2 linked regions of the Caballeronia sp. TF1N1 genome follow. The protein of the gene in region 1 binds, or shares a complex with, the protein of each later gene. Links are inferred from orthologs where the notes say so. Each region holds a gene or a part of one and is shown on either strand. Other genes may lie near its edges.

Region 1 (3,294 bases):
ATGCCGTGCCGTCGATGCCCGGCGTCGAGCGCACGTCCGTCGACTTGTTGATGAGCGTGGCCGAGCAGTGCGTCGAACTGGGCGTGCCCGTGATCTCGCTCTTTCCGGCAATCGAGCCGTCGCTGAAAACACCGGATGGACGCGAGGCGATCAATCCCGAAGGTCTGATTCCGCGTGCCGTGCGCGAACTGAAGAAGAACTTCCCGACGCTCGGCGTGCTCACCGATGTCGCGCTCGACCCGTACACGAGTCACGGCCAGGACGGCGTGCTCGACGAAGAAGGCTACGTGAAGAACGACGAGACGAGCGAGATTCTCGTCGATCAGGCGCGCACCCAGGCAGAAGCAGGCGTGGATATCGTGGCGCCGTCGGACATGATGGACGGGCGCATCGGCGCCATTCGCGAGATGCTGGAAAGCGACGGCCACATCCACACGCGCATCATGGCTTACGCGGCGAAATTCGCGTCGGCGTTCTACGGCCCGTTCCGCGATGCCGTCGGCTCCGCCGCGAATCTCGGCAAGGGCAACAAGATGACGTATCAAATGGACCCGGCGAACTCTGATGAAGCGATGCGCGAAGTGCGCATGGACATCGAGGAAGGCGCGGACATGGTGATGGTCAAGCCCGGCATGCCGTATCTCGACATCGTGCGGCGCGTGAAGGACGAGTTCCGCTTTCCGACGTACGCCTATCAGGTGAGCGGCGAGTACGCGATGATCAAGGCCGCCGCGCAAAACGGCTGGCTCGATCACGACAAGACGATGATGGAAGCGCTGCTCGCGTTCAAACGCGCGGGCGCGGATGGCGTCTTGACCTATTTCGCGCTGGATGCCGCGAAGATTTTGCGGGCGTCGAAGTAAGTCGTTTCAGGGCGGTGCGCAATGCATCGCCCTTCGTCATCCGTTCGCCGGATTGACTTTATCGAGGCTTTTCAAAAACGTATCCGCGGATTCATAGCCAACCACGCGCGCGACCTCGTTGCCTTGCGCATCGAAAAAGATGATGCCGGGCGGGCCGAACAGCTTGAAGCGCTTGAGCAAGGTCTGATCATCGGTGTTGTTCGCGGTCACGTCCGCACGCAACAGATTGAGTTGCGCGAGACGCGCCTGAACGCGGGCGTCGGAGAAAGTCAGGTTCTCCATTTCCTTGCAGGACACGCACCAGTCGGCGTAAAAGTCGAGCATGGCGGGACGTGCCGCCGATTTCACCGCCGAATCCAGTTCCGTCGATGACTTGACCGGCGCGAAGATCGGCCCCGATGCTCGTGCCGTCGCGCCTGCATTGCTGCCGCCGCGCGCGGCTAGTACGGCTAGCGGGCGCAACGCATCCGTCGATCCCGCCGCAAGACCGACCAGCAACGCCGCCGCCCAGATGGCAAACGCGGCGCCCAGGCCGCGCCCCAGCCGCTTCCAGACGTTGACCGGCGCGATCGCGCCCGAAGCAAATAGGCCGAGCGATGCCGCCGCGACCAGCAGCCAAAGCGCGGCGAGCAACATTTGCGCGATGCCACCGATGACTGGCCACACGATCCACAAAGCGGCCGCAAGCAACGCGACGCCGAAAAACACCTTTACGCCGTCCATCCAGGCGCCCGCTCGCGGCAGCACCGACCCCGCGCCGAGACCGATGATCAGCAACGGCACACCAAGCCCGATACCCATGGCGAACAGCGCGGCCCCGCCGAGCACGGCGTTGCCCGTGTGCGCGACAAACGCGAGCACGGCGAAAAGCGGCGCGGTCATGCACGCGCCGACGACGAGCGCCGACAAGGCGCCCATCACGGCGACCGCCGCGAACTTACCGCCGCCGCGTTTCTGAGACGCCTCGTTGACGCCGCTTTGCCAGCGCTCCGGCAACGCGATATCGACTCCCGAGATCAGCGCGATCGCGAAAACCGCGAGCAGGATGCCGAACGCGCCCAGCACCCACGGGTTTTGCAGCCACGCGCCGAGGCTCTGACCGACGAGCGCCGCGGCAATCCCAAGCGCGGTATAGACAAGCGCCATGCCGACGACGTAGGACACCGACAGCGCAAAGCCACGCGTGCGCGTGACGCGCGCACCTTCGCCGACGATGATCGCGGAAAGAATCGGGATCATCGGATACGAGCAAGGCAACAAGCTCAACACCATGCCCGCCAGAAAGTACAAGCCGACCACAGCGAAGAAGCCGCCGCCTTCGAGCATCGACTGCGCGTAGTCGGCGCTCGTCGCGCGTTCGAACCAGGATTGGGACGACGCAGTGTTTGTCGCTGGAGACGTCGCAGAACCGGCACCCGCAGCTTGCAACGCGTCGCCCTTGACGCGATAAACGCGCTCCATCGGCGGATAGCAGATGCCCTGATCCGCGCAACCTTGCGACGTAACCGATAGCTCGAACGGCCCCTTTGCCTGAGTCACCGGGATGCGGATGAGTAGTTCGCCGCGATAGGTTTCGACGTCCTTGTTGAATGTCTGGTCGAAATGAACCTTGCCGGCGGGCAGTTGCGCCGCGCCGATAATTGCCTCGCCGCTTTTGACCGCGAAGGCAAAGCGCTCGCGATACATGTAGTAGCCGTCGGCGATCTTATAACGCACGTCCACTTCACCCGGCTGTTCGGACGCACTGAACTTGAAGGCGACGGCGGGATCGAGGAAGTCGTCCGCGGCGTGCGCGGCGTTTATCGCCAAAGGCAGAAAGGCGAGCGTCGCGGCCATCATCAGCCAACGCAAAACGAGACGAGGAAGATCAAACATGAAGAGGACGCTGCGTTTCTGCATTGACCCATTGTCCATATCCCGGCGATGCATCGGCCTGCCAGACAAGAGTTTCGGGCGTTTCATAAGGATGCGCCGCCGCGACGAAGCGCTGCAATTCGGCGCTGCACGCAAGGCTCGTCTTGAAGAGCAACTGCACTTCCCGCGATGTCTCCAGTGCGCCCTTCCAGTGATATTGCGATTGCACTTCGCCGAGTCTCGTCACGCACGCAGCCAGGCGCGCCTCGAGCACCGCTTGCGCCAACGTGTCGGCAGCGTGTGCATCGGGAACGGTGGTCAGCATAAGGACGACAGGGACATTCACTTCGGGCTCCGGTGCGGCGCGGCACGTGAGACTTGTGGATCGGGCCTTATCGTAGCACTCCGCTCACTTCGACGACCGCAACGACTCCGAAGCCCACAATGCAAAAAGGCCAAGCTACGCTTGACCTTTTCGTTCACCACCAACCGAATTTATTCAGCTTCCTGAACTTCTTCGGTTTCTTCGACTTCCGGGCGGTCCATCAGTTGAACCAGCGCCATCGGTGCGTTGTCG
Region 2 (3,101 bases), 110 kb from region 1 along the record:
AGTTGTCGTCGGCGGCGGGCTCGTTGGCAAGACCGCTGCGCTCGCGCTCGCGCAATCCGGCTTGCGCACCGCGTTGCTCGCGCCGCAAGCCGCCGCCTTGCCCGCGGGCGCCGCGTTCGATTCGCGCATCTACGCGCTCTCGTCGAGTTCGCAGACGCTGCTCGAACGGCTGCGCGTCTGGCAAGCGCTCGATCGCACGCGGCTCGGGCCCGTCTTCGACATGCGCGTGTTCGGCGACACGCACGCGGAACTGCACTTCTCCGCGTTCCAGGCCTCGGTGCCGCAGCTCGCGTGGATCGTCGAGTCGAATCTGATCGAACAGTCGCTCGACGCCGCGCTGCGCTTCCAGCCGAGTCTGTCGTGGTTCGAATCGCGCGCGCAGGGCATGACGGTCGAGGACGATGCCGCGCACGTCACGCTTGCAAGCGGCGAGACGCTCGAAGCGGATCTGATCGTCGGCGCGGATGGCGCGCATTCTTGGGTGCGCGCGCAAATGGGCGCGAAGGTCGACCGGCGCGATTATCGGCAGACGGGCGTGGTCGCGAATTTCAAGGCGGAGCGGCCACACGGCGAGACCGCTTACCAATGGTTCCGCGACTCGGAAATCATCGCGCTGCTGCCGCTGCCGGGCGATCACGTCTCACTCGTCTGGTCCGCGCGCACCGAACACGCCGACGAACTCCTCGCGCTCGATCCCGCGCAACTCGCGGCACAAGTCGAACAGGCCACGCAAAACATGCTCGGCACGCTCGAATGCGTGACGCCCGCGCAAGGCTTCCCGCTCGCGTTGCAAACGGTCGACAAGCTGATCGCGCCACGTGTCGCGCTTATCGGCGACGCCGCGCATCTGATTCATCCGCTAGCCGGGCAAGGCATGAACCTCGGTTTGCGCGATGTCGCCGCGCTCGCGGATGTCATCGCCAATAAAGAAGGTTTTCGCAATCTTGGCGATCCCATTTTGCTGCGCCGCTACGAACGCGCGCGCCGCGAAGACATACAAAAACTCATGTTGGCGACAGACGGCTTGCAACGGCTTTTCTCGGTGCCGGGCACGCTTGCGCGCGCGGTTCGCAATACCGGCATGGCGCTCGTGGGCGCGCAGCCACTCGTCAAGCGCTGGCTGGTTTCGGCCGCGCTCGGTTAAAGACACGCCAGGCACATACAGGAAAAGAACATGAAACGCACACTTCGAACGGCACTCGCAGCGGCCGCGGCACTCGCCGTGACGCTTGGTCTCGGCTGTACGGCGCAGGCCGACCAGACCACCGACAAGATCAAGTCCACGCTCGAATCGCGCATGGGCGACGCGAACATCAAGAGTGTCGACAAGACGCCCATTCCAGGGCTCTATGAAGTGAACCTCGGCTCGCAGATCGTCTATACCGACGCCACCGGCAACTACGTGCTGATCGGCGATCTCGTCGATACGCGCAGCAGCAAGAATCTCACGGAAGCGCGGCTCTCCGAGACCAACAAGATCGACTTCGCGAAGCTGCCTTTCGAGAACGCGGTGAAAGTGGTGAAGGGCAACGGCAGCCGCAAGATCGCGGTGTTCTCGGACCCGAATTGCCCGTATTGCAAGCAACTCGAATCGACCTTGAAGTCCATCGATAACGTCACCGTGTACACGTTCCTGTATCCCGTGCTCTCGCCGGATTCGACCGCGAAGTCGAAGTCGATCTGGTGCTCGAAAGATCGCGCGATGAGCTGGGAAGGCTGGATGCTGGACCGCAAGGCGCCGACCACGGCCGCCTCGTGCGACACCACCGCCATCGACAAGAACCTGAAGCTCGGCCACACGATGAACGTGAGCGGCACGCCGACCGTGTTCCTCGCGGACGGCCGCCGTCTGCCAGGCGCCGTTCCCGCCGACCGGCTGGAGAAGGAACTTTCGACCGCGCATTGAGGCGGCCCGAACCCACGACGAGAGGCGCATGAGAGGCGCCTCTTTTGGTTTCAAAGGCGCACCGACCGCGCGCCCACAACAAGAACAAAGGACACGACATGGCAACGACTACGCTCGATCGACCGGTGCGCTACAGCATCGTTCCGAAGAACCCGGCCGCGCATATCTTCGAAGTCACGCTCACGGTCGCCGCGCCGGACCCGGCGGGACAACGCTTCATGCTGCCGGTGTGGATTCCGGGCAGCTACATGATTCGCGAATTCGCGCGCAATATCGTCACGTTGCAGGCGTTCAACGCGGCAGGGCGCAAGATCGGTATCGAAAAAATCGACAAGCACGCGTGGCAAGCCGCGCCGGCGGATGGCCCCATCACGCTGCGTTACGAGGTGTACGCGTGGGACATGTCGGTACGCGCCGCGCATCTGGATGACAGCGTCGGCTTCTTCAACGGCACGAGCGTGTTTCTCGCGGTGGAGGGGCAGTCGGCTGCGCCGTGTATCGTCGATATTCAAGCGCCGCAGGGCGGAGCGCTGCGCAACTGGCGCGTCGCCACGGCGCTTGCCGAAGCGCGTGGCACGAAGCGCCATGGTTTCGGCGCGTACGAGGCCGCGAATTACGACGAACTCGTCGATCATCCGGTGACGATCGGCGAATTCGCGCTCGGCGGTTTCACCGCGCATGGCGTGAAGCACGACATCGTGATTTCGGGACGCGTGATCGGGCTCGACATGAACCGGCTCGCGGCGGACCTCAAACGCGTGTGCGAAGCGCAGATCGCGCTCTTCGAACCGCGCACGAAGAAAGCGCCGGTGGATCGCTACGTGTTCATGACGGTCGCCGTCAGCGATGGTTACGGCGGGCTGGAACATCGCGCATCCACGGCGCTGATCTGCAATCGCGGCGACTTGCCGGTGCTTGGCCGACCCGAAGTCAGCGAAGGTTATCGCACCTATCTTGGCCTCTGCAGCCACGAATACTTCCATACGTGGAACGTAAAGCGCATCAAGCCGGCGGCGTTCGCGCCGTACGATCTGTCGCAGGAAAATTACACGTCGCTTTTGTGGCTCTTCGAAGGCTTCACGTCGTATTACGACGACCTGATCCTTGTGCGCACCGGCCTTATTTCCGCGAGCGATTACTTCTCGATGCTCGGTAAGACCATCGGCGGCGTGTTGCGCGGAAGCGGGCGGCTCAA

What was found.
Region 2: the proteins of dsbD (region 1) and LDZ28_RS11865 are in contact, whole or in part, in a crystal structure (PDB 1JZD), measured with the Escherichia coli proteins. The link is inferred for Caballeronia sp. TF1N1 from one-to-one orthologs.

What each region holds. Positions count from the first base shown.
Region 1 is NZ_CP084626.1:2,656,519-2,659,812, forward strand. The notes cover bases 320-3,294. They hold dsbD (protein-disulfide reductase DsbD), read right to left. Parts: upstream 2,739-3,294; coding sequence 900-2,738; downstream 320-899. Other genes in these bases: hemB (porphobilinogen synthase), read left to right, coding at 320-863; cutA (divalent-cation tolerance protein CutA), read right to left, coding at 2,731-3,063; rplQ (50S ribosomal protein L17), read right to left, coding at 3,213-3,294. Also shown: more of hemB, read left to right, coding at 1-319. UniProt on the Escherichia coli protein: Required to facilitate the formation of correct disulfide bonds in some periplasmic proteins and for the assembly of the periplasmic c-type cytochromes.
Region 2 is NZ_CP084626.1:2,550,792-2,553,892, reverse strand. The notes cover bases 259-3,040. They hold LDZ28_RS11865 (DsbC family protein), read left to right. Parts: upstream 259-1,174; coding sequence 1,175-1,906; downstream 1,907-3,040. Other genes in these bases: LDZ28_RS11860 (M61 family metallopeptidase), read left to right, coding at 2,005-3,040; LDZ28_RS11870 (UbiH/UbiF family hydroxylase), read left to right, coding at 259-1,144. In the rest of the region: more of LDZ28_RS11870, read left to right, coding at 1-258; more of LDZ28_RS11860, read left to right, coding at 3,041-3,101. UniProt on the Escherichia coli protein: Acts as a disulfide isomerase, interacting with incorrectly folded proteins to correct non-native disulfide bonds.